3 regions of the Streptomyces sp. NPDC002104 genome follow, and region 2 is predicted to be linked to each of the others. Evidence: riboswitches for the same ligand, from Rfam matches in the RefSeq annotation. Region 2 holds a riboswitch; each other region holds the start of a gene.
The links. A riboswitch is a leader RNA that binds a small molecule or an ion and turns the genes downstream of it on or off. The one in region 2 is predicted to bind cyclic di-AMP.
Positions count from the first base shown of each region.

Region 1 (9,463 bases), on a different contig from region 2:
GAGGGTGGCGAGCTGACCGCCGCCATCACCAAGGACGCCGTCGAGGCCCTCGGCCTCGCCGTCGGCACCTCCGTCGTCGCCCTGATCAAGTCGACCGAGATCTCCCTCTCCGCCTGATCACCCCCGCGCCGCGTCCGAGGGCCCCGCACCGATGGGTGCGGGGCCCTCGGACGTACCGGACCGGCCGGGCCGGCGGCGTGAGTTCGCCGCGGGTGTCACCCGTCCACAGCAGCCCGGCGTCCGGGGTACCGTCCGCGCGCGGTGGTCGCCGCCGCCGGTCGCCGCGACGATGCGGCGGCGCAGCCGGCCGTTCTTCTTCGACGCGTCGAAGCGGGGCTGGGCGTCCTTGAGGACGTCGTGGAGCAGGACGCCCCGATAGGTGCGTTTCTGCTGCCCCTTGGCGCTGGCGCACTCAACGGTCACGGGCTTCTGCGGCAGTCCGCGCAGCGAGGCGAGGTTCACGGTGTACGGCGAACCGCTCGCCTTCTCCGGTGTGTTGTCGCCGCAGCCGGCGAGCAGCAGGACCGCGACCTCGCCTCGGCTCGCCCATGCGGGGAGAGATGCCCAACGAGCGGCATCTGCCCACTACTTCCAGAAGGTTCCACGGCCTACGCGCCGTCGCCCTCGTCCTCCTGGTACGCGTGGCGCCGCCCCGTCCACGGGTCGGCGATGTTGTGGAAGCCGCGCTCCTCCCAGAAGCCGCGCCGATCCTGGGTCATGTACTCGATCGCCCGCAGCCACTTCGGGCCCTTGTAGCCGTAGAGGTGGGGGACGACCAGCCGCAGCGGGAATCCGTGCTCGGCGGTGAGCGGCTCGCCGTCGTGATGGGTGGCCATGAGGGTCCGGCCGGAGGCGAAGTCCGAGAGGCGCAGGTTCGCGCTGTAGCCGTACTCCGCCCAGGCCATGACATGGGTGACCCCGGGAGCCGGCGGCGCCAGTTCCAGCAGCACGGACGACGGCACTCCGAAGAACTCGTGCCCGAGGGTCGTCGTACCCGAGGCGCAGTGCAGATCGGCCGCGAGCGTCACGGCGGGCATGGCCGCGATCTCCTCGAAGGTCCACGCGTACGTCCGTCCGGTGGCGGTGGCCCCGAAGACCTGGAGGTTCCAGCGCTCGGCCCGGAACTTGGGTACCGGACCGTAGTGGGAGACCGGCCAGCCCTTGGCCACACGCTGCCCCGGAGGGAGGGGTTCGCCCCGCATCACACACTTCCGTTCCCGCGCCACGCGAACCGGCATCAGCGGGTCCACCTGGCCCTACGCCTCGCAGATGCGAGCCATTATCGCAGCTTTACCTCTTGGATGATTGACCGGACTTGTGTCGGCCGCGCTGGCCGAATTCCGTGTCCTGCTCCAGTCGCCCCAGCGGGGTGCCTCTTGGTTGACTGGCACGTATCGGTCCCGGGCGGAGAGCGGCTCCTCGCCGCGGGACCGCCGATGGAGGACCCCCCTGCGCGCCGATCGCGGTGTTCGGCCCGCAGGGGGCCCAGGCCTCCTGCGGCTGGACCAAGGGGCCGGGGCCCCCTCCGGCCCCGGCCCCACGGATCAGACGAGCAGCCGGGTCTCGGCGCTCGGGAGTGTGGTCCACCAGTGGCTGTACCGCCGGTAGACCTCCGGTTCGCGGTCGGCCAGGAAGGCCTTCAGCGCCCGGGCCTCGCCGGTGAGTTCCTCCCAGACCTGGTCCGGAAGGGGGTGGAAGGCGGTGGCCTCGATCGCGCCGCCGTCGGCGGCGGACGGCCGCCACACGCCGGCGACGTGGCCGTCGACCAGCAGGGTCGCCAGCGTGTCTCCGTTCATCCGCGCGACGAGCCTGCGGTACGCGGGCGGAACGATGCGGCTCCGGTCCGCGTAGGCCAGCAGCACGCTGTCCCACATGGCCATCAGCCGGGGCGGCGCTGGCGTGTCCTCCTCCGGACGCGGTGCGCCCTGGACGTCGAACAGCTCCTCGCCCTGCGGCCCCGTCAGCCGGTCCAGCCGTCCGGAGAGCTCCAGCGCGCGCAGCGCCTCGCGCACCCTGGTCCGCTGGACCAGGGAGAACTGCGCGACGTCCGCCGCCGTCGCCGGCCCGAACCCCTCCAGGTAGCGCAGGACCAGCGCCTCCAGGGACTCCCGCGAAGCCTCCGGGTCCGCCGGTACGGTGCGCGGCCGGCTCGGGGGTGCGACGTACGACGGGCGTTCCCCGAAGGACCACGGCGCGGCGGTGGGCGCGTGCAGCAGCGGTGCGTACTGGCGCAGCCCCCACCACGCTCCGGGCCGCGGCGCGGCGCCCAGCCGGTGTCCGAGCCAGGCCTCGCACTCCGCGGTCGTACGGGGCCGGTCGGCGAAGTCCAGCAGCTCCGGTACGAGGACGTCGGCGTCCTCGGCCGTCAGCCCGGAGTCCGTGAAGCGGGTCCCGAGCCGGGCGGCCCGTACGGACGGCTGCACGGCCTCCCGGAAGGACGGGTAGTCCTGCGCGTGCACGGCATGCAGGGTCAGCCGCATCAGCGTCGACTTGAGGACCTCGCGCCCCGTGAAGGCGGCGTCGAGGTCCTTCGGGTCGAACCGGGCGAGCCTGTTCCACAGCGCGAGGTAGGGCGAGGCCGCGTGCTGCGCCTGCAGGGCGACGACCCGGCGGACCGCGTCACCGACGCCCATCGCCTCGCGCCGCAGCAGCAACTGCCGTGCGAGGGTGGAGCGGTTGAGCTCCCCTGCGCTGACCTTCATGCCCCGCCCGTCCCATCCTGCTGGAGGCCGCTGTCGGATGCCGCAGCCTAACCGGCACCTCCGACAGCGCCTCGGACTCAGATGCTGACGCCCTTCGAGCGCAGGTAGGCCAGCGGGTCGATGTCCGAGCCGTACGAGGGCCCGGTGCGGATCTCGAAGTGGAGGTGCGGGCCGGTCACGTTGCCGGTGGCACCGGAGAGGCCGAGGGTCTGTCCGGCGGTGACGCTCTGGCCGGACGAGACGGAGAGCTGGGAAAGGTGCGCGTACTGGCTGTACTTGCCGTCGGCGTGCCGGACGACGACCTCGTTGCCGTACGCCCCGCCCCAGCCGGCGGAGACCACGGTGCCGGGGCCGACGGCCTTGACGGTGGTGCCCGTGCTCGCGGAGAAGTCGACACCGGTGTGGTAGCCGCTGGACCACATGGAGCCGGCGGTCTTGTACGCGGTGGAGGTGCCGCCGCCGACCGGGGCGACGAAGCCGGTGGACGTGGCACCGCCCTGCTGCCCGGCGGGTGCCTTGGGCGCACGCGCCGCGGGGGCGGCGGGCGCGTCGGCCCCGTCGGACGAACCCGAGTCGGAGGAGCCCGAGTCGGAGGAGCCCGAGTCGGACGAGCCCGACGAATCACCGGAAGCGGAGGAATCAAGCGAAGCGGACTTCTTGGCCGGCTTCGGCGTTGCGGCCGGCGCGGACTCGGCGGCCGCGGCCGGAGCCGCACCCTTCGCGCCGCCGAGCGTGAGCTCCAGACCCGGGTGGATCAGCGACGGGTCGCTGCCGACGGCTTCGCGGTTGTCCGCGTAGAGCTGTTGCCAGCCACCGGTGAGGTGCCGGCGCTCGGCGATCTTGGAGAGGTAGTCGCCCGGCACGACGGTGTAGACGGTGGGGGCGCTCTGCGCGGTGGCCGGCGCGGCCTGGAGCGCGGCGGGCACCTGCGCGGCGGCCACCTGGGGGGCCTGGACCGGAGCGGCTGCGGGAGCCGCGGCCGGGACGCCCGCGGCGTGGGCGCCGGTGGCGCCGAGCAGCGGAAGCGCGAGGGCGGCGCCACCGGTGCCCGCGGCGGCGAACCCGCGGGATATCGAGCGGGACTTGGGACGGCGGTGCTTACCCGTTGCGTGCATGGCGAATTCCTCTCCGACGCCTGCGAGGTGAGCTGTCGGGTTCGGACTGGAGATGTCCGGCCGTCCCGGTGCCGGTGAACGGCACGTGGACGGCTTCACCCCGAGCTGTCCCGTCGTGAAGATCTCGACCGGAGATCCGGGACAGCGGCCTACCTGGTTCCCCCGCTCCTGCCGCGCGCGTGAATAGTCGGGTGCGGTTTCCGGTCGGCGGCAGGATTAGGCGGTCCGTCCGGATCGATCGCGAACGTAATCGAGTCCGGCCGCGCGGAACAAGTCATGAATTCCCCAACAGAATCTTGAAGATGACGGGCCGCCGGAATTCCGGTCACCCTGCGTCCATTCCGCATCTTCAACAACCGCCCCAGCAAGGCAATTCGCCATTCGTGATCAGGCACTCAACGTCACCGTATGATCTGGCTCACGGGGGCGTGTCCGATCTCGCCCCTCGCTATGGCAAGTTGCCCGGAAGTAGCGTAATTCGGACACCCTCAACGACGATCCCACGGAGGAGCCCGGTGACCCAGCCGATACCCCAGAGTCCGCACGAGGAGCAGGCGCTGACCGGAGTGCGCAACTTCCGCGACGTGGGCGGACTGCCGACCACGGACGGCCGAAGGGTCAAGTCGGGACGACTGTTTCGAAGCGGACATCTGGCGCATGCCACCGAAAGCGACGCGGAATTCCTCGGGTCGCTCGGACTGCACACCGTCTTCGACTTCCGCAACGGAGCCGACCACGCGCTGGAGGGTCCGGACGTGGAGCTGCCCGGGGTGCTCAACGTCAACATTCCGCTGTCGGATCCGGCCGACGGCAGCGAGTTCTGGAAGATGGTCCGCAACGGGGACCTGGCGCAGCTCCGCGAGCTCCTGGGCGAGGGCAGGGCCGCGGCGCGGATGAACCGTTCGTACCGGTCCATGATCCGCACCCGTACCGCCGAGCACAGCCGGGTGGTGCACGCGCTCGCCGAGAACAGCGTCCCGGCCCTCATGCACTGCGCGGCCGGGAAGGACCGGGCCGGCCTGTCGATCGCGGTCACCCTGCTCGCGCTGGGCGTGGAGCGGGAGGCGATCGTCGCGGACTACCTGGAGTCGAACGCCCCGCACAACCGCTACCGGGTCCGCCGGGGCAGCGATGCGCCCGAGGCCCGCGCGCCCGAGGTGATGGAGCTGCTCGCCCCGCTCTTCGACGCCCGCGCCGCGTATCTGACCACGGCCTTCGACGCCATCGACGAGGAGTGGGGCGGCGTGGAGCGTTACCTCGCCGAGGGCCTCGGGCTCGCGCCCGAGACCCTCGGCAGGCTCCGCGACCGGCTGCTGGACTGACGTCCCGCGCAGTGGGCCGTCGCCCGCCGCACCGCCGGTTCAGCGGTTGGCGACGGCCTGCTTCACCAGTGTCCGGCCGAAGTCCCACATCAGGCCGCCGCCCCCGTGGGCCTCGTCCATGACCGCGCGGAAGGCGCCGACGAACCGGTCGACGTCCGCCTCGTCCACGATCAGCGGCGGGATCAGCTTGATCACCTCCAGGTGGTCCCCTGAGACCTGCGTGAGGATCCGGTGCTTCTGCAGCAGCGGCACCACGACCATCTGCGCGAACAGCCCCTTGCGCGCCGCCTGCAGCATGGTCCAGCGGCTCCGCAGGCCCAGCGAGGACGGCCGGCCGAACTCGATGCCGATCATCAGCCCGCGGCCCCGTACCTCGTGGAGGAGTTCGTACTCGTCCACGAGCGCGGCGAGCCGCCCGCGCAGCAGGTCGCCCGTCGCGCGGGCACGGGCCACCACCCGCTCGTCCTCCATCACGGACAGGACCGCGAGTCCGGCCGCCATCGCCTGCGCGTTGGAGCCGAAGCTGGCGGAGTGGACGAGCACCCGGTCCATGGAGGAGTAGACGCGTCTGAAGATCCAGTCCTTGCCCAGGGTCGCGCCGACGGGCACGTAGCCGCCGGAGAGGGCCTTGGCCACGCAGACCAGGTCCGGTTCGACCCCGGGCTCGTGCTGGTAGGCGTAGAAGTCGCCGGTCCGGCCGAGGCCGGTCTGCACCTCGTCCGCGATCAGCAGCGCCCCCCGCCGGTGCAGCGCCTCCTGCGCGGCGAACAGGAAGCCGGGCGGGGCGGCGAGCACCCCCTTGCCCTGAATGGGTTCCACGACGAGGGCCGCCACGTCCCCCTTCTTCAGCTCCCGCTCCAGCGCGGCCAGGTCCCCGAGCGGGATCACGGTGTCCGGCAGCAGCGGCCCGAAGCCCTCGCGGAAGCCGGCCTCGCCGTTGACCGAGAGCGAGCCCGTGGTGAGCCCGTGGAAGGCGTGGTCGCAGTAGAGGACCCTGGCCCGCCCGGTGGCGTACCGGGCGAACTTCAGGGCGGTCTCCACCGCCTCCGTGCCGCTGTTGCCGAAGAAGACCCGGTCCAGGTGCGGACTGTGGGAGAGCAGCTTCTCGGCCAGCAGCCCGGGCAGCGGCTGGCAGTCGAAGCGGGTGAGGTCGGCGAGCTGGGCGTCCAGCACGTCGTGCAGGGCCTTCCTGACCACCGGGTGGTGGCGGCCCAGGCCCATCACCCCGAAGCCGGCCAGCATGTCGAGGTAGTCGTTGCCCTCGGCATCCCAGAAGTGGGCCCCCTCGGCCCGCACGTACACCTTGTCGAAGCCGATGGTGTGCAGCATGCGGGGCAGCTGGTGGTTGAGGTGGCGGGCGTGCAGTTCGTACCGCTCGCCACCCCGTTCGGCGAGCAGGGCGCCGAGATCGAAGCCGGTCATGCCGACGTGTCCCTGCTCCCGCCCCCCACGGTCTCGCGGACCGCCCGCAGCGACTCCTTCAGCGAACCCATGGTGGCCAGGACGGCCGTCGGCTCGTACCCGCAGTGCGCCATGCAGTTCGCGCAGCGCGGGTCCTTCCCTCGGCCGTACTTGCTCCAGTCGGTCTCCTCGATGAGTTCCCGGTACGAGGGAACGTACCCGTCGCTCATCAGATAGCAGGGGCGCTGCCAGCCGAAGAGCGAGTAATTCGGAATGGCCCAGGCGGTGCAGGGGAAATCGGCTTTGCCTTCCAGGAAGTCGAGGAAGAGCGGGGAGTGGTTGAGCCGCCAGCGGCGCCGGTTGCCCCCGGCGAAAGCCTTCTTGAAGAGTTCGCGGGTCTGTTCGACGCCGAGGAAGTGCTCCTGGTCGGGGGCCTTTTCGTAGGCGTAGGCCGGCGAGATCATCATCTCGTCCACCTGGAGGTCGTCATTGAGGTAGTTGAGGACCTCGATGATGGTCTGCGGGGTGTCGGTGTTGAAGAAGGTGGAGTTGGTCGTGACGCGGAATCCGCGCTTCTTCGCCTCCTTGATGGCCGCGACCGCCTCGTCGAAGACGCCTTCCTTCGCGACCGACTCGTCGTGGCGCTCGCGCAGTCCGTCGATGTGCACGGCGAAGGCGAAGTACGGGGAGGGCGTGAACTTCTCGATCTTCTTGCGGAGCAGCATGGCGTTGGTGCAGAGGAAGACGTACTTCCGCCTGGCCACCAACTGGCGCACGATCTCGTCGATCTGCGGGTGCATCAGGGGCTCGCCGCCCGCGATGGACACCATGGGCGCGCCCGATTCCAGCACGGCGCCCACCGCCTGGGCCACGGGCATGCGCTGCTTGAGCACCCCGGCCGGGTGCTGGATCTTCCCGCACCCCTCGCAGGCCAGGTTGCAGGCGTAGAGCGGTTCCAGCTCGACGATCAGCGGGAACTTCTCACGCTTGCGGAGCTTCTGTTCGAGCAGGTACGTCCCGACCCTGATCGTCTGTCGCAGTGGCATGGCCATCTGGCTCACCTCCGGGGGAGCAGCAAAGAACGGTGCCATTCATGAAAAGCGGGTAGTACGGCACGCAGTACACGAAAGGCCGATATTCCCCCGCGAACGGTGCCAATACGGACGAGCTCATGCTCCGGAGCGTCCACGATCACCCGGACGGCCGCAACCGGACGGTCCCGGGCTCCGGGGGCGCCGCCGCCCCGGCTCCCGCCCCGGGTCGCGGCCCAGAGGGTGGCGGCCGATTCCATGTCGACCCCGATGGCGCCGCCGGCGCGCAGCTGTGCGCGCTCCTGGCCCCGGACGACGTGGTCGGATCCGGTCAGTGCACCGAGGTGTACGGCCCGGCCGGGCAGCGCCCGGGCCAGTGCCTCGGCGAGCAGGGCGGTACCGGCGCAGGCGACCGTGCCGCGCGGGTCCCGGGTCTCCTCGGCGACGATCAGGTCGCCGGGGCTCATGCCGGGCAGCAGCCCGGCGCAGAAGCCGGTGGCGAGCACGGCGGCGCCGTGCAGCTCCGGCTCGGCCAGCTTGCGGCCGACGGCGCGCTCGGCCGCGCGCGGGCCCATCCCGGTGCGCAGGACCTCGTACCGCCCGGGCGCGCCGTGCTCGCGGACGCCGCGGTACGAGGTACTGCGCAGGGCGGTCCGCTCGATGCGCAGGGCGCAGGCGATCAGCAGCGGCGGCGGGCCGGCCGCGGCGGGGCCGCCGGTCATCAGGCCTCCCCCAGGGAGGGGGCCGGGTGCGGGAAGGCGGCCGGATCGGCGTACCGCCCGCCCGGGCCGAACGGTTCTCCGTACAGGTAGCGGCCCAGCGCGGTGAGCGGGAAGACCTGGCGGTACAGGTGGTAGTTGATGGAGAAGTCCCAGGGGAATCCCGTGCCGGTGAAGTACGGCTCGTCCCAGGTGCCGTCGGCGCGCTGGGTGGAGACGAGGTAGCCGATCCCCCGCCGCACGGACGGCGCGTCGCGCTCCCCGGCCGACAGCAGGGCCATCAGCGCCCACGCCGTCTGGGAGGCCGTCGAGGCACCCTTCCCCGCCCAGGACGGGTCCTGGTAGGAGCGCTGGTCCTCGCCCCATCCCCCGTCCTCGTTCTGTACGGACTCCAGCCAGGCCACGGCGCGCCGGATCGCGGGGTGCGAGGGGGCGTAGCCGGCGGCGGTCAGCGCCGGGACCACCGAGCCGGTGCCGTAGACGAAGTTGGTGCCCCAGCGGCCGAACCAGCCGCCGTTCGGGTCCTGTTCGGCGAGGAGCCAGGCGATGCCGCGCCGGGTGCGCGCGTCCCCCGCCCGGCCCTCGACGGCGAGCATCTCCACGACGTGGGCGGTGACGTCGGCCGAGGGCGGGTCGATGACCTCGCCGAAGTCGCAGAAGGGCAGCTTGTTGGGGAAGGGGCTGGTGTTGTCGGCGTCGAAGGCCCCCCAGGCGCCGTTCTTCGACTGCATGCCGAGGTTCCAGGACACGCCCCGGGCGATGGCCCCCTCCAGCCGCGCCGGGTCGGGGTGCTTGACCCGGCGCAGGGCCAGGACGACCTCGGCGGTGTCGTCGATATCGGGGTAGTTGTCGTTGTGGAACTCGAACGCCCAGCCGCCCGGCTCCAGTTGGGGCCTGCGCACGGCCCAGTCGCCGCGGCGCACGATCTCCTCGCCGAGCATCCAGTCGGCGGCCTTGACCAGGGCGGGGTGGTCGGGGCGCAGTCCCGCGTCGGCCAGCGCGATGGCCGCCAGGCAGGTGTCCCACACCGGGGACTGGCAGGCCTCGATCATGCGGGCGCCGTCCGCGCGCCAGACGGCGAAGCGGTCGAGGGACTCCAGTCCGGCGCGCATCACCGGGTGCCGCAGGTCGTAGCCGAGCAGGTGCAGGGCGATGACCGAGTACACGGCGGGC
Region 1 is NZ_JBSFDF010000003.1:80,413-89,875, reverse strand. Features, by position in the region: gene ACWCP2_RS04045 (TOBE domain-containing protein) at 1-117, shown strand, start outside; gene ACWCP2_RS04040 (hypothetical protein) at 118-462, opposite strand; gene ACWCP2_RS04035 (molybdopterin-dependent oxidoreductase) at 609-1,202, opposite strand; gene ACWCP2_RS04030 (winged helix DNA-binding domain-containing protein) at 1,545-2,702, opposite strand; gene ACWCP2_RS04025 (M23 family metallopeptidase) at 2,780-3,817, opposite strand; cyclic di-AMP (ydaO/yuaA leader) riboswitch at 3,822-4,017, opposite strand; gene ACWCP2_RS04020 (tyrosine-protein phosphatase) at 4,333-5,139, shown strand; gene ACWCP2_RS04015 (aspartate aminotransferase family protein) at 5,179-6,561, opposite strand; gene hpnH (adenosyl-hopene transferase HpnH) at 6,558-7,592, opposite strand; gene ACWCP2_RS04005 (phosphorylase family protein) at 7,598-8,293, opposite strand; gene shc (squalene--hopene cyclase) at 8,293-9,463, opposite strand, start outside.
Region 1: linked by a shared signal. The riboswitch ahead of ACWCP2_RS04025 (M23 family metallopeptidase) and the one ahead of ACWCP2_RS09060 (M23 family metallopeptidase) in region 2 are both predicted to bind cyclic di-AMP.

Region 2 (9,463 bases):
AGCTGACGGCCCTGGCCTACCCGGAGGGCCACCCGTACCACCACACCCCGATCGGGTCCATGGCCGATCTGGACGCCGCGTCCCTGGAGGACGCGCGCGCGTTCTTCCGTACGTACTACGCGCCCAACAACGCGGTGCTCTCGGTCGTCGGCGACATCGACCCCGAGAAGACCCTCGCCTGGGTCGAGAAGTACTTCGGCACCATCCCCGGCCACGACGGCAAGCAGCCGCCGCGCGACGGCTCGCTGCCCGAGATCATGGGCGGCCAGCTCCGCGAGGAGATCGTCGAGGAGGTCCCGGCCCGCGCGCTGATGGCGGCCTACCGCCTCCCGCACGACGGCACCCGCGAGTGCGACGCCGCCGACGTGGCGCTGACCGTCCTGGGCAGCGGCGAGTCCTCCCGCCTGCACAACCGGCTGGTGCGCCGCGACCAGAGCGCCGTCGCCGCCGGATTCGGCATGCTGCGCCTCGCCGGCGCGCCCTCGCTGGGCTGGCTGGACGTCAAGACCTCCAGCGGGGTCGAGGTGCCCGCCATCGAGGCGGCCGTGGACGAGGAGCTCGCGCGGTTCGCCGCCGAGGGCCCGACGGCCGAGGAGATGGAGCGCGCGCAGGCCCAGCTGGAGCGCGAGTGGCTGGACCGGCTGAGCACGGTGGCCGGCCGCGCCGACGAACTGTGCCGCTTCGCGGTGCTGTTCGGCGACCCGCAGCTGGCGCTGACCGCGGTCCAGCGCGTCCTCGACATCACCGCCGAGGAAGTGCAGGCCGTGGCCGCGGCCCGACTGCGCCCGGACAACCGCGCGGTGCTGGTCTACGAGCCGCTCGAAGCCGACGCGGCGGACGAAATCGACGAGACCGACCAGAACGAGGGGGCGGAGCAGTGAGCGACACCGCAGCCGACACCGCAGCCGTCACGATGACCTTCCACCCGCGCCCCGAGGCCGGCGAGCCGCAGCCGTGGGCCTTCCCGGCCCCCGAGCGCGGGGTACTGGCCAACGGCCTGACCCTGCTGCGCTGCCACCGCCCGGGCCAGCAGGTGGTCGCGGTCGAGATCAACCTCGCCGCCCCGCTCGACGCGGAGCCCGAGGGCCTCGACGGCGTGGCCACGATCATGGTCCGCGCCCTGTCCGAAGGCACCGACAAGCACTCCGCCGAGGAGTTCGCCGCCGAGCTGGAGCGCTGCGGCGCCACCCTCGACGCGCACGCCGACCACCCCGGCCTGCGGGTCTCCCTGGAGGTCCCGGCCTCCCGCCTGCACAAGGCGCTGGGGCTGGTCGCCGAGGCACTGCGCGCGCCGGCCTTCGACGACGCCGAGGTCGACCGCCTGGTGCGCAACCGGCTCGACGAGATCCCGCACGAGAGCGCCAACCCGCAGCGCCGCGCCGCCAAGCAGCTCTCGAAGGAGCTCTTCCCGGCCTCCCTGCGGATGTCCCGCCCCCGTCAGGGAACCGAGGAGACGGTCGCCCGCATCGACTCCGCGGCCGTACGCGCCTTCTACGAGGCCCACGTGCGCCCCGCGACCGCCACCGCGGTGGTCGTCGGCGACCTGACCGGCATCGACCTGGACGCCGTCCTGGCCGACACCCTGGGCGCCTGGACCGGTGACACCACCGCCCCGCGCCCGGTCCCGCCGATCACCGCCGACGACACGGGCCGCGTGGTCATCGTCGACCGGCCCGGCGCGGTCCAGACGCAGCTGCTGATCGGCCGCATCGGGGCGGACCGCCACGACCGGGTCTGGGCGCCCCAGGTGCTCGGCACGTACTGCCTGGGCGGCACGCTCACCTCCCGGCTGGACAAGGTGCTGCGCGAGGAGAAGGGGTACACGTACGGCGTGCGCGCCTTCGGCCAGGTGCTGCGCTCCACCGCCGACGGCAAGGGCGCCTCGATGCTCGCCATCAGCGGCTCGGTGGACACCCCGAACACCGGCCCGGCCCTGGACGACCTCTGGACGGTGCTGCGCACCCTCGCGGAGGGCGGCCTGACCGACGCCGAACGGGACGTGGCCGTGCAGAACTTGGTGGGGGTGGCCCCGCTGAAGTTCGAGACGGCCGCCTCCGTGGCGGGCACGCTCGCCGACCAGGTCGAGCAGGAGCTGCCGGACGACTACCAGGCGCAGTTGTACGCGCGGCTGGCCGAGACCGGGACGGTGGAGGCCACTTCGGCGGTCGTCAGCGCCTTCCCGGTGGACCGTCTGGTCACGGTCCTGGTCGGGGACGCCTCGGTGATCGAGGAGCCGGTACGGGCCCTCGGGATCGGCGAAGTGACCGTGGTCGCCAACTGATCGGCGCCTGACCGCCAGTTGACCGCCCGTGACCTCCGGTGATCGCCGGTGGTCTCCGGCGGGCCGTCAACTGGCTTGCCATGGAAGGGGCTCCGGCGGCTTGTCCGCTGGAGCCCCTTTTGGGTTTCTTGTCCTTTTTCTGGCGTGGTTGCTCGTATGTGGTGTGGCGTACGCAACAAAAGGGCGCGTCTGTTTGGTGATTACCTGAAGATCCGCCTAGCGTCGGCCGTGCTGTCCGTCAGTCGTAACCGCCGCATCCGCGGCACCGGGCAGCGATCGCCGAGTCCCCGTCAGGCGCGAGCCTGGGGAGCCGGGGACCCACTTGTGTCCCTGGGGTGAATCGGACCGCCTCGCAAGAGGGGGCCCGTAGGAGACCTTCCTGCTCCGAACCCGTCAGCTAACCCGGTAGGCGAGAGGGAAGGAAAGGATCAGCCCCTTCATGGCGTTTGGCAGCAGTGCCGCCGGCAAGCACCGCGGTTCGAGCCGTATGAGCCGTAAGACCGCCGGTTACGCCGGCATAGCCGCCCTCGCCGCCACCGGCGTCGTGGGCTCCCTGGCCGGCCCCGCGTTCGCCGCGGACCACTCTCCCTCCGTGGAGGACACCGGCGCCCTGAACACCATCGTCGTGGCCGACGAGCTCGCCGGTGACGTCGAGGCCCAGGCCCAGTCCCAGCAGCGGGCCGCCGAGGCCGCCGCCGCCAAGGCGCAGGCCGAGGCCGACGCCCGCCAGCGGGCCGCCGAGGCCAAGGCGAAGGCCGAAGCCCAGGCCAAGGCCGAGCGCGAGGCCGCCGAGCGCGCCGCCCGCGAAGAGGAGCGCAAGCGCCTCAACACCTTCGTTTCGCCGATCGACGGCTCCTACGTCAGCACGCAGTACCACGCGGGCGGCGGCATGTGGTCCTCCGGCAGCCACACCGGCATCGACTTCCACGCCTCCTCCGGCACCTCCGTGCACGCGGTCGGCCTGGGCACCGTGGTCGAGGCGGGCTGGGGCGGCGCCTACGGCAACAACGTCGTGATCAAGCACGCCGACGGCACGTACACCCAGTACGGGCACATGTCCTCGCTGAACGTCCGCGTCGGCCAGCAGGTCACCCCGGGCCAGCAGATCGGCCTGTCGGGCTCCACCGGCAACTCCAGCGGCCCGCACCTGCACTTCGAGGCCCGCACCGGCGCCGACTACGGTTCGGACATCAACCCGCTGACGTACCTGCGCTCGCACGGCGTCAACGTCTGACCGCTCGCCCCACCGCACGTCTTCCACGAAGGCCCCGGCTCTTTGAGAGCCGGGGCCTTCGTCGTGTTTCGCGCCCCGCGGTGTGTGAATGTTTCGTATTTCCGGCCGTCCTCGGAAATTATCGTGTGTTGCAATAGAGTCGCAACGCGCACAGCCATACGAAAAAGGCGGAGGTCCGGTCTTGCGTATTCCCGCGCACACGGTATGCACAGCGATCCGCGACGACATCGTCTCCGGGGTGTTCGGGCCCGGCTCCCGGCTGACCGAGGAGGTGCTGGCCCGCAGGTACGGGGTCTCGCGCGTCCCGGTGCGCGAGGCGCTGCGCACGCTGGAGTCCGAGGGGTTCGTGACCACCCGCCGGCACGCCGGTGCCTGCGTGGCCGAGCCGACCGAGCAGGAGGCGGTCGACCTCCTGGAGGTACGGATGCTCCTGGAGCCCCTCGCGGCCGCCCGGGCGGCCCGGCGCCGCAGCGAGGCCCACCTCAAGGTCCTGCGCGGCCTGGTCAGGCTGGGCCAGGAACGGGCCAGGCGGGGCCAGGGGGAGGATCTGCGCTCCCTGGGCGGCTGGTTCCACGAGACGCTCTCCCAGGCCTCGGGCAGTCCCGGGCTCATCGCCCTGCTCACCCAGATGCGCCACAAGGTGGCCTGGATGTACGTGGTGGAGGCCCCGGTGCGGCCCGTGGAGTCCTGGGCGGAGCACGGCGCGATCGTGGACGCGGTGGCCCGGGGCGACGCCGAGCGGGCCCGGGCGCTGACCGCGGCCCACGTGGACCGGGCGGCGGGGGCGCACCGGATGCGCGTGAGGACTTTGCAACCTGCCGTAAACACGGCGAGCGTTCCGCATTAACAAACGCCGTATACAAAGGGGCGATATCCGGGCCGGTAATGCGTGCCCGCGCCTGGTGTGCCGCGCCCTGAATTCCGGGTCCTATTGCGCTGCCGGAATTCGGTCACCGGAATCCGGTCACCAGAATTCGGCCGCCGGAATTCGGGCTGCCATGGCTCGGGCCGCCATGATGCGGGCCGCCATGACGCGGGCCGGCGGGCATGGCGTGCGCCGGAACGGCGACGCGTACGGAAAGCAGCGAAGCCGGTGTCCTCGACCTCATCGGTCGGGGGCACCGGCTTCGCCGTGCAAGTCCAGCAAGTCCAGCAAGTCCTGCGGGTCGAACCCGAAGGGGTCAGACGGTCTCGGGGAGCTCCTCAAGACCCTCGGCGACCAGCTTCGCGAGGCGGTCCAGCGCGGCCTCGGCGCCATCGGCGTCGGACGACAGGACGATCTCCTCGCCGCCCTGGGCGCCCAGGCCCAGAACCGCCAGCATGGAGGCGGCGTTGACGGGGTCGCCGCCGGCCTTCGCGATGGTCACCGGGACGCCGGAAGCGGTCGTCGCACGGACGAAGATCGAGGCGGGACGAGCGTGCAGGCCCTCGGCCCAGCCGACGTTGACGCGGCGCTCTGCCATGGTGATGCCCTTCAGGTTCTTACGGTTGTCTAGACCAGTCTCTCACGACGTCCGGAATGGTCGAACCGACCTTCGGCCCGAGTTTCCCCGCCGTTCGACCTACCCCAGCTTGCCCTGATTCGAGCCAGCTTGCCCGATGCGCCGCGCCCAGGCCAATCGAACCGTTCGCGCCTTAAGGTGACCCCATGACGACCGAGTCCGACCCCTCGTACCCGGACCACTGGGAAGCCGACGTCGTCCTTCGGGACGGCGGGACCGCCCGGATCCGGCCCATCACCACCGCCGACGCGGGCCGGCTGGTCAGCTTCTACGAGCAGGTCTCGGACGAGTCGAAGTACTACCGCTTCTTCGCCCCCTACCCCCGGCTCTCCGACCGCGACGTGCACCGCTTCACGCACCACGACTACGTGGACCGGGTCGGGCTCGCCGCGACGATCGGCGGCGAGTTCATCGCCACCGTCCGCTACGACCGGATCGGCGCCGACGGCCGCTCGGCCACCGGGCCCTCCGACGAGGCCGAGGTCGCCTTCCTCGTCCAGGACGCCCACCAGGGACGAGGGGTCGCCTCCGCCCTGCTCGAACACATCGGTGCGGTGGCCCGCGAGCGCGGGATCCGCCGCTTCGCGGCCGAGGTGCTGCCGGCGAACGGCAAGATGATCAAGGTGTTCACGGACGCCGGCTACCAGCAGAAGCGCAGCTTCGAGGACGGCTCCGTCCACCTCACGCTCGACCTCGAACCGACCGCCGAATCCCTCGCCGTCCAGCGCGCCCGCGAGCAGCGCGCCGAGGCCCGCTCCGTCCAGCGCCTGCTGTCCCCCGGCTCGGTCGCGGTGATCGGCGTCAGCCGCTCCCTCGCGGGCGTGGGCGCGGCGGCCCTGCGCAACCTGCGCGACAGCGGCTTCCACGGCCACCTCTACGCGGTCAACGAGGCGGTCACCCGCGATCTGCTCGACGGCGTACGCGCCTACCCCACGCTCGGCGCCGTCGGCGCCCCCGTCGATCTGGCCGTCATCGCGGTCCCGGCCGACCGGGTCCCCGACGCGGTCGCGGCCTGCGGCGAACACGGGGTGCAGGGCCTCGTGGTCCTGTCCGCGGGATACGGGGAGAGCGGGCCCGAGGGCATGGCCCGCCAGCGCGAACTGGTCCGGCAGGTGCGCTCGTACGGGATGCGGCTGATCGGACCGAACGCCTTCGGGGTGATCAACACGGCCCCCGAGGTGGAGCTGAACGCCTCCCTGGCCCCCGCTCCGGCCCCCGCGCGGGGCAGGGTCGGCCTGTTCACCCAGTCCGGGGCGATCGGCATCGCGCTGCTCTCCGGGCTGCTGCGGCGCGGGGAGGGGCTGTCCTCCTTCGTGTCCGCGGGGAACCGGGCCGACGTCTCCGGCAACGACATCCTCCAGTACTGGTACGACGACGAGGCCACGGACGTGGCGCTCATGTACCTGGAGACCCTGGGCAACCCGCGCAAGTTCACCCGCCTCGCCCGGCGCACCGCCGCCGTCAAGCCGGTGGTCGTCGCCAGGGGAGGCAGGCGCACCCCCGCCGGACACGTGGTCCCCGGCACCCGGCTGCCCGAGGCGACGGTCTCCGAGCTGCTGCGGCAGGCCGGCGTCATCCGGGTCGACACGGTGACCGAGCTGGTGGACGTCGGCCTGCTCCTGGCCTCGCAGCCCGTACCGGCCGGGCCGCGGGTGGCCATCCTCGGCAACTCCGAATCGCTCGGGGTCCTCACCTACGACGCCTGCCTGACGGAGGGGCTGCGGCCGCTGCCGCCGCTCGACCTGACCACGGCCGCCTCGCCGGAGGACTTCCGTACGGCCGTCTCCGCGGCGCTGGCCTCGCCGGACACCGACGCCGTCGTCGTCACCGCGATCCCGTGGGTGAGCGAGCACGCGCTCGCCGACGATCTGGCGGAAGCCCTGCGGGCGGCCGCCGCCGGGCACCCCGGCAAGCCGGTGGCCGTGGTCCACGTGGAACTGGGCGCCCTCGCGGAGGCGCTCTCGGCGGCGACCGCGCCGGCGGGGGCGGCGGACCTCGCGGCCGCGCTGCCCGCGGCGCTGCCGACGCCCGCGACGGCTTTGGCGGCCCTGGCCGCGGGGTCCGAGGCGATGCCCACCACCGGGGCCGACTCCGATTCCGGCTCCGGCTCCGCGACCGCCGCCGCCTCCGGGCCCGCCGCCGCCCCCGGGCCCGCCGCCCCGGCCGCGCCCTTCCGGCCTGAGCCGGCCTCCGGCGGCGCGGCCTCCGGTGCCGCCGCCGTGCCCGCTCCGGGAGCGGCCGCCCGGATCCCCAGCTACCCCGCCGCCGAGCGGGCCGTCAAGGCCGTCGCCGAAGCCGTCCGGTACGGGCAGTGGCGCCGCGGCGTCGCCGAGGTCGGGCAGGTGCCCGAGTTCGAGGACATCGACGAGAGCGGGGCCGCCGGGCAGCTCTCCCGCCTGCTGGCCGGCGTGGGGGAGGAGGCGGTGGTCACCCTCGACGACCCCGATGCCCGCGAGCTGCTCGCCCGGTACGGGATCCGGGTGCTCGCCACGCTGCCGGCGCCCAGCGCCGACGCCGCGGTCCGCGCCGCGGCCGTCCTCGGCTACCCCGTCGCGCTGAAGACCACCGCCCCGCACCTGCGCCACCGCGCCGACCTCGGCGGGGTCCGCCTCGACCTCACCACCGAGGCCGAGCTGCGCCGCTCGTACGAGGAGCTCACCCACGCGCTGGGCAAACCGCAGGAACTCCTCCCCGTGGTCCAGTCGATGGTTCCCCGGGGCGTCGACACCGTCATCCGTTCCGTCATCGACCCCGCCGCCGGCGCCGTCCTGTCCTTCGGGCTGTCCGGGGTCGCCTCCGAACTGCTCGGGGACACCGCCCACCGGCTGGTTTCCGCCACGGACAAGGACGCGGCGAGCCTGATCCGCTCGATCCGCACCGCCCCGCTGCTCTTCGGCTGGCGCGGCAGCGACCCCGTGGACACCCCCGCCCTGGAGGAACTGCTGCTGCGCCTCTCCCGCCTCGTCGACGACCACCCCGAGGTGGTCGGGGTCGCCCTGGAGCCCGTCGTCGTCGCCACCGAGGGACTGTCCGTGCTCAGCGCGACGGTCCGCGTCGCACACCCGCCCGCCCGCGGCGATCTCGGCCCGCGGACCCTGCCCAGCTACTGAGGCCCCGGGACGAGCCCCAGGGCGGCCGGGGTGCCCCGTACGGGCCTTAGGATGGACCTCATGGCGAAATCCGGTACGACGACCCAGGGGCTGCGCACGGCGATCGAGCGCAGCGGCTACTACCCGGCCCTCGTGGCCGAGGCCGTGGAGGCCGCGGTGGGCGGCGAGCCGATTGCGTCGTACCTGGTCCACCAGGAGACGACCTTCGACTCCAACGAGGTGCGCCGGCACGTCACGGTGCTGGTCCTGACCGGCAACCGCTTCATCGTCAGCCACACCGATGAGCAGGCCGCCGACGCCGGTTCCCCCTCCCCGTACGCGACCACCTCCACCGAATCGGTCAAGCTGGCCAGCATCTCCTCCGTGGTGCTCAGCCGCGTCGTCGCCAACCCGGAGTCCTACACCCCGGGCACCCTGCCCCGCGAGGTCGTCCTGACCATCGGCTGGGGCGCGGTCTCGCGCATCGACCTGGAGCCCGCCGCCTGCGGCGACCAGAACTGCGACGCCGACCACGGCTACACCGGCAACTCCACCGCCGACGACCTCAGCCTGCGCGTCAGCGAGGCCGGCGACGGCCCCGAGGCGGTCCGCCAGACCCTGGTCTTCGCCCAGGCGCTCTCCGAGGCCACAGCAGCCACGTCCGCCACCCACGCCCGCTGATGGCGTCGTACTCCGCCGCGCAGAGCTGGCAGGACGAGCCCGAGCTCCTGGACCTGGCCGGAGCCCCGGTGCCGCACTACGGCACCGGCTCGCTCGCCGACCTGCTGCCCACCCTCGTGGCCGGCCAGGGCGTACCCGGCTTCGAGGCCTCGATCGCCGAGCTGAGCCCCGCCGACCGCAACTGCGTGTTCCTGGTCGACGGCATGGGCTGGGAGCAGATCAAGGCCCACCCGGACGAAGCCCCGTACCTCACCTCCCTCCTCGCCACCTCGCGCGGCGGCACCGGGCGCCCGATCACCGCCGGCTTCCCGGCGACCACCGCCACCTCGCTGGCCTCCGTCGGCACCGGCCTGCCGCCCGCGCGGCACGGCCTGCCCGGCTACACCGTGCGCAATCCCGCCACCGGCGAACTGATGAACCAGCTCCGCTGGCACCCGTGGACCCCGCCCAAGCCCTGGCAGCCGTACCCGACGGTCTTCCAGCAGGCGGACGCGGCCGGGGTGGCCACGGCGCAGGTGTCCTCGCCCGCCTTCCAGACCACCCCCCTCACGAAGGTCGCGCTGAGCGGCGGCACCTTCCTCGGCCGGATGACCGGCGAGGAGCGCATGGACCTCGCGGCCGAGCGCCTCGCGGCCGGCGACCGCTCGCTCGTATACACGTACTACAGCGAGCTCGA
Region 2 is NZ_JBSFDF010000007.1:130,370-139,832, reverse strand. Features, by position in the region: gene ACWCP2_RS09070 (M16 family metallopeptidase) at 1-881, shown strand, start outside; gene ACWCP2_RS09065 (M16 family metallopeptidase) at 914-2,281, shown strand; cyclic di-AMP (ydaO/yuaA leader) riboswitch at 2,549-2,708, shown strand; gene ACWCP2_RS09060 (M23 family metallopeptidase) at 2,721-3,515, shown strand; gene ACWCP2_RS09055 (GntR family transcriptional regulator) at 3,697-4,362, shown strand; gene ACWCP2_RS09050 (HPr family phosphocarrier protein) at 4,697-4,978, opposite strand; gene ACWCP2_RS09045 (bifunctional acetate--CoA ligase family protein/GNAT family N-acetyltransferase) at 5,164-8,127, shown strand; gene ACWCP2_RS09040 (DUF5998 family protein) at 8,179-8,787, shown strand; gene ACWCP2_RS09035 (alkaline phosphatase family protein) at 8,787-9,463, shown strand, end outside.

Region 3 (9,463 bases), on a different contig from region 2:
GCCTCCGGGGCATTCTCGTCGGCCTTCCGCTCGCCGCACGGCGTGACGCAGGCGCCCTTGGCCCACCACTCGGGCAGCATCGCCAGGGCCTCGTCGCCGAACGGGTTCACGCCCGGGCCCGCGGCCAGGGCGTGGCCGACCAGCACGTGCAGGCACTTCACCCGGTCCGGCATGCCGCCGGCGCTCGGGAAGCCCTGGAGCACCTCGATGGCGTCGCGGCGGGTGATGTAGTCCTCGTGCGCGGCCCGGTAGGCCGCGGCCAGCTCCGGGTCCACCGCGAGGCGGGCCTGCATCTCCTTCATCACGCCGTTGGCCTCCAGCGTGCCGATCGCACCGGCGGCCCGCGGGCAGGTCAGGTAGTACAGCGTCGGGAAGGGGGTGCCGTCGGGGAGCCGCGGGGCGGTCTCCACCACGTCCGGCTGCCCGCAGGGGCAGCGGTGCGCGATGGCTCGGAGCCCGCGCGGGGGGCGGCCGAGCTGCTGTTCGAACGCCTCGATGTCGGCGGCGGTCGGCTCGGTCCGGTCGGTCTGGGGCGGGGGCGTCTGCATGCCTGGAGGAAGTCTTTTCGTTCTCGTGGATGGGTGGGACTCAGTCGCCCGGGCGGTCGGCCTTGTCGACGCCGTCCCAGACGTTGGAGTACCAGGGCCGGTCGGTGGCGGCCTGTCCGCCGCGGCGCTGCTCTCCCGCGGCTGCTCCGGGGTCGGTCATGATGTAGCTGACCTCACCCGGCCGGACGAAGTGCAGGTGCTTGCGCGCCTGCTGCTCGGCGTACGCGTTGTCCTGCCAGCGGGCCTTCTCGTCGCGCAGCCGTTCCAGCCGGTCCCGCGCGGAGACGGCCTCCTTCTGCTGCTTGGCGATCTCCGAGCGCTGGGACACGTACTGGCGCATCGGATACGCGAGGGCGACGACCAGGGTACAGAGGACGAGCACGAGCAGGGCGGCCCGGCCGGTGAGCCGGCTGCGGCGGACCTGCCGGCGGGACTGCGAGCGGTACACGTGTGCCGCGGTCCGCTCACCGAGCTGCTTGAGCCTGGTCGCGGTCGAGAACGTGGCGAACCGGTCCCGGTTCCCGGCCATTGATCCGCCTCCCCTATATGCGCACGACGCACTACGTCCCCGCACACGGTACGGGACCGAGTGCGGGGACGTAGGGAGGCTTGCGCCCCCGAGGACCGATCAGCGACCGATCAGGGTGTTCAGCCCTTGAAGCGCGGGAAGGCGCTGCGGCCGGCGTACACCGCGGCGTCGTCGAGGATCTCCTCGATGCGCAGCAGCTGGTTGTACTTGGCGACGCGGTCCGAGCGGGCCGGGGCGCCGGTCTTGATCTGGCCGCAGTTCACGGCGACCGCGAGGTCGGCGATGGTGACGTCCTCGGTCTCGCCGGAGCGGTGCGACATCATGCACTTGAAGCCGTTGCGCTGGGCCATCTCGACGGCGTCCAGGGTCTCGGTCAGCGAACCGATCTGGTTCACCTTGACGAGCAGGGCGTTCGCCGAGCCCTCTTCGATGCCGCGGGCGAGACGCTCGGGGTTGGTGACGAAGAGGTCGTCGCCGACGATCTGGACCTTGGAGCCCAGCTTGTCGGTGAGGACCTTCCAGCCCGCCCAGTCGTCTTCGTACAGCGGGTCCTCGATGGACACGAGCGGGAACGCGGAGACGAGCTCCTCGTAGTACTCGGTCATCTCGGCGGCCGAGCGGGACTGGCCCTCGAACTCGTACTTGCCGTCCTTGTAGAACTCGGACGCGGCGACGTCGAGCGCGAGCGCGATGTCCTTGCCCGGGACGTAGCCGGCCTGCTTGATGGCCTCGACGATGAGGTCCAGCGCGGCGCGGTTCGACTCGAGGTTCGGGGCGAAGCCGCCCTCGTCGCCCAGACCGGTGGAGAGGCCCTTGGTGTGCAGGACCTTCTTCAGGGTGTGGTAGACCTCGGCACCCCAGCGCAGCGCCTCGGAGAAGGACTCCGCGCCGATCGGGGCGATCATGAACTCCTGGATGTCGACGTTGGAGTCGGCGTGCGACCCACCGTTCAGGATGTTCATCATCGGAACGGGCAGCAGGTGCGCGTTCGGGCCGCCGAGGTAGCGGAACAGCGGGAGGTCGGAGGCCTCGGACGCGGCGTGCGCGACGGCGAGGGAGACACCGAGGATGGCGTTGGCGCCGAGGGAGCCCTTGTTCTCGGTGGCGTCCAGGTCGATCATCGCCTGGTCGATCAGGCGCTGCTCGGTGGCGTCGTAGCCGACGAGCTCCGGGCCGAGCTGCTCGATGACGGCGAGGACGGCCTTCTCGACGCCCTTGCCCATGTAGCGGTTGGGGTCACCGTCACGGAGCTCTACGGCTTCGAACGCTCCGGTGGAGGCGCCGGACGGGACTGCAGCACGGCCGGTGCTGCCATCGTCGAGGCCCACCTCGACCTCGACCGTGGGGTTGCCTCGGGAGTCCAGGATTTCCCGGGCTACGACGACGTCGATGGACGGCACGAGCATCTCCTTCTGGGATGTGACGCTGGGTGTGCGGTGGCATGTCAGGCCGTGGGATGGCCTTGCCGCTTAGAGCCTAACCGCCAACGGGCACTCGGCCAGCCGACCGCCCGGGTCCTGGGACGAAAAAGGGCCTGAATGCCCCTCTTACAGGACATAGGGCCCTTGATCACCGGCGTTCCGGAGGCCCCGTCAGGCCGGAGGCACCCGCACACAGCACCGCCCGGCGCGAAGGGGGTTGCGCGCCGGGCGGTGGAACTGCGTGGTGGAGCTACGCGGCGGAACTACTGCGCGTCGCCGAAGCGGCGGCAAGCGTTCCTACGGGTTTCAGCTGAGGTTCAGCTTCTGGCCCGGGTAGATCAGGTTGGCGTCCGGCACGATTTCCTTGTTGAGCTCGAAGAGCTTCTCCCAGCCACCGGACACGTGGTTCGCGTCGGCGATCGCGCCCAGCGTGTCGCCGGACTTGACCTCGTAGGAGCCGTTGCCCGTCTTGGGGGCCTGAGCCTTCGGCGCGGCGGCCGGACGCTCGGAGCGCGTGGTCGGAGCCTCGACGCGCTTGGTCTGCTTCTTCGGAGCCTCGGTCTTCGGCTTCGCGGCCGGCTTCGGCTGCGTCTTCGGCTTGGAGGGGGTGCTCTGCCCCGAGCCGCCGTTGTAGGAGGAGCTCGACAGGCCGACGCCGCAGGACGGCCAGGCGCCCTTGCCCTGGCCCTTGAGGACCTTCTCGGCGATGGATATCTGCTGCGACTTGGAGGCCTGGTTGGCCTGCGCGGCGTACGCCTTGCCGCCGTACGCGGCCCAGGTGGAGGACGTGAACTGCAGGCCGCCGTAGAAGCCGTTGCCCGTGTTGATGGACCAGTTGCCACCGGACTCGCACGCGGCGACGCGGTCCCACTCGCCGGCGGTCGCGGCGGAAGCGGTGCCCGCGGCCATCAGCGGAGCCGCCACGGCGACACCGGCGACACCGGCGAGCGTGACGATGCGGACGGCCTTGGAGCCGCGACGGTGCTTGCCCTTGCCCGAAAGCAGCATGGAGTTCTCCTCACCGACGCCTACGAGGTGAGCTGTCGGGTTCGGGCGAGTGAGTGCCCGGCCGAGCGACCTAGCGCTTGGCTTAACCCCTAGCCGGCTGAGGTGACCGTCTCTCAACGGCCGCCACCGGCGCCTACCTTGGTTCCCCCGCTCCTGCCTTCGGCGCTTTACGCGACGAGTGTTCCCTCCGTCCGCCGGCAGGATTCGGCGATGCGGTCGAAGGAGCCCGCGGTGGCGAGCGATTCAGAAGGTAGACAGGTCTCCCCCCGATGTTCAACGAGCAACATCGGGGGGAAACGGTGCCTACTTGCGCTCCCCGGAGGGACGTTTGCGCAGGTGAGGGCGGGGTTTGCGGAACGCTCCGGGCCGGACACGCCAGTTGACCTGAAGAGACACATGTCTCACTTACAGAAAACGGACAATCAGCTGGTTCCGGGCGCCGCAAGTGCCCCTATTCGTGCGTTAGATCCAGGTTCTGGCCGGGCTTGATCAGGTCCGCGTCTCCGCCGATGACCTGCTCGTTGGCCGCGTAGAGACCCTTCCAGCCACCCTTCACTCCGTTGGCGTCCGCGATCTCGATGAGGCTGTCGCCCGCCTTCACGGTGTACGTCACCTCCGGCGCGGGAGCGGACGCGGCGGCCGTCTCGACCGCGGCCGGGCCGCGGTGCTTGCCGCCGCCCTCGGTCGCGCCGGGGGTCGCCGTGGCGCCCGGGGCGGTGGACGCGCCGGGTGCGGCCGGAGCCGTCGGGGCCGTGGGATCAACCGGGTTGAGGGGGTTTGCCGGGTTCGCGGAGTTCCCCGGGTTGGCCGGGTTCGCCGGGTTCGTCGGGTCCGACGGGGACGGGGACACCGGGTTCGTCGGGCCCACCGGCGCGGTCGGATCCGTGGACGGCGGCGTGGTGGGTCCCACCGGAACGGTCGGGTCCGCCGGGACGGTCGGGTCCACGGGGGTGACCGGGGCCACCGGGGCGGTCGGGTCCGCCGGACTCGTGGGAGCCGTCGGATCGCCCGGGAGTCCCGGAGGCGGCGTCTCCAGGTCCGGCCCCGGCATGACGGGCAGTTCGCCGGGCACGCCGACCGGATAGTCGGGCTGCGTCGAGGCCGACGGGGCCTCGGGAGCCGGGACCTTGGGCGTGGGCGCCCCGAAGTCCGTGGACGGCTTGCCCGAGCCGGTGTGGGGCACGGCGTCGTCCGGGCGGGACGGGGCCGGGGTGAGGGATCCGGAACCGCTGGGCAGGCCCGGGTCCACCGCGGCGGCGGGCGCGTCCTGCGTCAGGCCGGCCGGCACCGCGCACAGCGGCCACGCCTGGGGCCCCTGGGAGGCCAGCACCCGTTCGGCCACGGCTATCTGCTGGGAGCGGCTGGCCAGGTCGGCGCGCTCGGCGAAGGCGAGCCCGCCGGCGTTCTTCCACTCCTCCTGGCTGAACTGCAGCCCGCCATAGGCTCCGCCGCCGAAGTTGGCACTCCACGTGCCGCCGCTCTCGCACTCGGCGACCTTGTCCCATGTGGAGGTCTCCGCCGCGCTCGCGCCGGTGGCCGCGAGCAGCGGCAGGGCGAGCGCGGTGCCGGTGACTCCGGCGGTGACGACAAGTGCGGGCACTTGTCGGGGGCGTCTGTGGCGGCCGTTCCCGGAACGCATGAGGCTGCACCTTTCGCATAACGGCGGGGTAACGGCAGAACCTAGCGGCCTTCGAACGCCTGTCACAAGTTTGGGCCGTCAACTGACTTTCGGTCAGGCCGGTTCATGGTGATTTGACCGGCTGATTCGACGCTGAAGCGGACCGGCAGCGTCCGCAGCCCCCGCATGATGAGCCCACCACGCCACCGCAGCTCCCCGGGATCCACGGCCAGCTCCAGATCGGGCAGCCGCGTCAGCAGCGTCGCGAGCGCGGTCTGCCCTTCGAGCCGGGCGAGCGGGGCGCCCAGGCAGTAGTGGATGCCGTGCCCGTATCCGAGGTGCTGGTTGTCGCTCCGGGAGAGGTCCAGGGTGTCCGGGTCGGCGAACCGTTCGGGATCCCGGTCGGCGGCCGCCAGGACCACCAGCACCGGATCCCCGGCCGCGATGTCCTGGCCGCCGAGCTCGAAGGGCTCGGTGGCGAACCGCCAGGTGGCCAGCTCCACGGGGCCGTCGTAGCGCAGCAGCTCCTCCACGCCGGTCTCCAGCAGTCCGCTCTCGCCGGCGGCGAGGGAGAGCTGGAGGCGCTCGCGCTGCTCCGGGTTCATGAAGAGGGAGTGGACCCCGTTGCCGATGAGATTGACCGTGGTCTCGAACCCCGCGAACAAGAGGATGAAGGCCATCGCGGTGGCCTCGGCCTCCGTCAGGTGGTCACCGTGGTCGCTGGCCCGGATCAGATCGGAGATCAGGTCGTCGCCGAGGTCGTCGCGCTTGCGGTGGATGAGCTCGCCGAGATAGGTGCGCATCTGCTTCACGGACCGGGCCACCCCGCCGCGCGGGCCGCCGCCGTGCCGGATCATCATGCCCGCCCAGTCGCGGAAGTCGTCCTGGTCCTCCCGCGGTACGCCGAGCATCTCGCAGATGGCGTAGATGGGGAGCGGGAAGGCGAACTCGTGGATGAGGTCGGCCTCGCCCCTCTCGCAGAACTGATCGATCAGGTGATCGGTCAGCTCCTGCACCCTCGGGGTGAACTCGGCGACCCTGCGCGGGGTGAACGCCTTCGACACCAGGCGGCGCAGCCGGGTGTGGTCCGGCGGGTCGATGTTGAGGAGATGGGTCATCAGCTCCGCCTTGCGCTCCCCCGGGATCCCGGTGCGGCCCTTGGCGTGCGCGGAGCCCTCGTGGTGGGCCGGGTTCTTGCTCAGCCGCTGGTCGGCGAGGGCCTGGCGGGCGTCGGCGTACCGGGTGACGAGCCAGGCCTCGACCCCGCTGGGGAGCGTGGTGCGGTGCACGGGGGCGTGCTCGCGCAGCCAGGCGTACGCCGGGTAGGGGTCGGTCGCGAACTCCCAGTCGAACAGGGTCGGCGACGGGGTGGCGGTGGGCTCTTCGGGGGCTGCGGGGGTCTGCTCGTGCACCCGCAGACCGTATCCCGCCCACCGCCCGTCACCCCATATGAACTATTTATCGCGGCTGTCCGCAGATCGGCCATGGCTTGACCTCACGTTCCCCGGCGTTCCTACTTTCGGTTTTGTGGATGTGAGGATCTTGAAAAGCAGCTTCGCGGTGGTGGAGAGACGGGCCGAGCACGCGGTCAAGTTCTTCTACTCCCACCTCTTCTGGCACAACCCCGGAGTCCGTGATCTCTTCCCGGCCTCCCTCGAAGACATGGAAAGACAGCGGGACCGCCTCTTCGCCGCGCTCACCCATGTGATCGCCCACCTGGAGAACGAGACGCTCGTCCCCTATCTGCGCGACCTCGGCCGCGACCACCGCAAGTTCCTGGCGGGGCCCGAGCACTACGCGGCCGTGGGCACCAGCCTCATCGCCGCGCTCGCCGAGGCCTCCGGGTCCGCCTGGCACCCCCAGGCGGAAAAGGCCTGGTCGGAGGCGTATCAGGTGATCGCCGACGCGATGATGGCCGGAGCCGCCGCCAGCGAGGACCCGCCCTGGTGGGACGCGGAAGTCGTACGCCACCTGCTGTACGGGGAGGACATCGGCGTCCTGACCCTCCGCCCGCACGCGCACTTCCCCCATCTCCCCGGGCAGTACGCGAGCGTGAGCAGCGACCGGGTGCCGACGACCTGGCGCACGTACTCCCTGGGCAACGCGCCCCGCGCCGACGGCACGCTCGACCTGCACGTCAGCCGGATCGAGGGCGGCCGCCTCAGCACCGCCCTGATCCGTGAGACCCGGCCCGGGGACGTGCTGCGGCTGGGCGCGGCCGGCGGGCAGATGACCTTCCGCCGCGAGGACCGCCCGGTCAGCTTCATAGCCGCCGGCACCGGCTGGGCCCCGGTCCGCGCGATGCTGGAGGACCTGGCGGAACACCCTCCCGATCAGGACGTGCGGCTCTTCGTGGTCGCGCGGGACGCCGCGCACCTCTACGACCGCCCGCTGATCGACGCGTACGGGGACTCCCTCGGCTGGCTGAGCGTCACCTACATCACGCCCGCCCCCGGCCAGCACCGCAACCAGGCCACCGGCCGGCTGGCGACCGCGCTCAGCAACCGCGGGCTCTGGCCCGACCAGGACGTCTACCTGAGCGGTCCGCCGCAGTTCATCCGGGAGACCGCGTACCTCCTGGAGGAACTCGGCGCGCGCCCCGACCGGATCTTCCACGACTCCGTACCGGCCGGCGGCAGGGGCCAGGAGGACGACGGCCGCCCGATGGGCTTCGGCGAGTGGTTCCTGAACCGCCCCGACCCGCACTGGCACAACCCGTCGGGCCGCGCGCCCCGGGGGTAGCGAGAAGGTCGCCGCCCGAGGACTTCGCCGTCCGAGGACTTCGCCGTCCGAGAGCATCGCCGTCCGACACCGTCGCGGGGTGCCTCCCGCCGCTGAGGGCTACTCGCCGACGCCCTCGGCCCTACGGATCGCGTCCCGGTAGGTCCGGGCCGCCGCGCGCAGCGCGGTCTCGGGGTCGGTCCCCGCCGCCTCGGCGCGCGCCGCCAGTTCCAGCAGTTCGTACCCGATGCCCTCTCCGCGGGGCAGTTCCACGGGCACCGCCCCCGCACGGGCGCGGCCCGCCAGCTTGGCCGCGAGCGCGAGACCGGGCTGGCCGAGCGGGATCCCGTCGGTCACCGACTCCCGCTGCTTCTCCACCTGCTTGGTGCGCTGCCAGTGCGCGTTCACGTCCTCCGGGGTTTGCGCCGTGGCGTCGCCGAAGACGTGCGGGTGCCGGTGGATCAGCTTCTCGACGAGGGCGCCGGCCACGTCGTCGATGGAGAACGGCTCGTCGTCCTCACCCTCTTCGCCCTCTCCGCCCGGGCTGCCCTCCTCCGCGATGCGCGCGTGGAAGACCACCTGGAGCAGGACGTCCCCGAGCTCCTCGCGCAGTTCTTCGCGGTTCCCGTCCTCGATGGCCTCGACCAGCTCGTAGGCCTCCTCGATGGCGTACTTCGCCAGTCCCTCGTGGGTCTGCTGCGAGGTCCAGGGGCATTCGCGCCGGACCCGGTCCATGACCTGCACGAGGTCGAGCAGGCGTGCGCCGGGCAGATCGTACGAGCCCGGCAGCAGCTCCAGGTCCGGTACGGCGACCCGGCCCGAGCCGGCGAAGCGGGCCAGGGCGTCGGTGAGCCGCCGGTCCCCCTCGCCGCTGAGCAGGACGACGACCGTGCGCCCGCCGGCGCACTCCTCGATCAGTGCCTGGGCGTCGGGGGTCTCCAGGGAGACCTCGACGCCGGCCTCGCGGAGGTAGGGGAGCTGGACGTGGCCGGGGTCGGCGCACAGCACCCGGTGCGCGGCGTGCAGGGTCTGCCAGGCCGGCCAGGACAGCATGCCGGGGGCCACCCGGTGGCTCGTGGTCAGCAGCACGATGCGGCCGGTGGGCTCGGAGGACACGTCGTCAGTCACCCTCCGAACCTACCTCCCCCGCGGGGCTGCCTAGGCCCCGGCGGGGGGCTGCTCCGGGCGGGTGACCTGGGTGATCCACGGGGTGGAGTGCTCGCCGAGGGTGACCCGCTGGGGGTCCCAGACGCCGTAGCGGGGGTTGACCTCGATGCCGAGCTTGGCCGCGGCCTTCGCGGCGGGCTCGGCGAGCTTGCCCTCGCCGTACTTGGCGTTCAGCTTCTCGAAGAGCACCTGGTCGCGGACCCAGCGCTCGATCTGGTCGGGGGCGACGGCGGCCTTCTGCAGGATCGCCTCCTCGAAGGCCGCGGCTCCCCGGTTGCCCTCGTCGTAGGCCTTGCGGGCGTCCTGGAGCTCCTTGGGGGTGACGGTGATCCCGGCGTCCTTCGCCATCCGGTCGAGGATCCGGCTCTGCAGCATCGTGCTGAGCTTGACCCGGTCGAGCTGCGGGACGGCCGCGATGAGCTCGGCCGCGTGTTCGGAGCTGTTCTGTGCG
Region 3 is NZ_JBSFDF010000033.1:63,108-72,570, forward strand. Features, by position in the region: gene ACWCP2_RS25475 (DUF501 domain-containing protein) at 1-548, opposite strand, end outside; gene ACWCP2_RS25480 (FtsB family cell division protein) at 589-1,077, opposite strand; gene eno (phosphopyruvate hydratase) at 1,197-2,483, opposite strand; gene ACWCP2_RS25490 (transglycosylase family protein) at 2,805-3,506, opposite strand; cyclic di-AMP (ydaO/yuaA leader) riboswitch at 3,509-3,681, opposite strand; gene ACWCP2_RS25495 (transglycosylase family protein) at 3,958-5,106, opposite strand; gene ACWCP2_RS25500 (cytochrome P450 family protein) at 5,208-6,536, opposite strand; gene ACWCP2_RS25505 (globin domain-containing protein) at 6,658-7,866, shown strand; gene ACWCP2_RS25510 (nucleoside triphosphate pyrophosphohydrolase) at 7,966-8,973, opposite strand; gene ACWCP2_RS25515 (SurA N-terminal domain-containing protein) at 9,004-9,463, opposite strand, start outside.
Region 3: linked by a shared signal. The riboswitch ahead of ACWCP2_RS25490 (transglycosylase family protein) and the one ahead of ACWCP2_RS09060 (M23 family metallopeptidase) in region 2 are both predicted to bind cyclic di-AMP.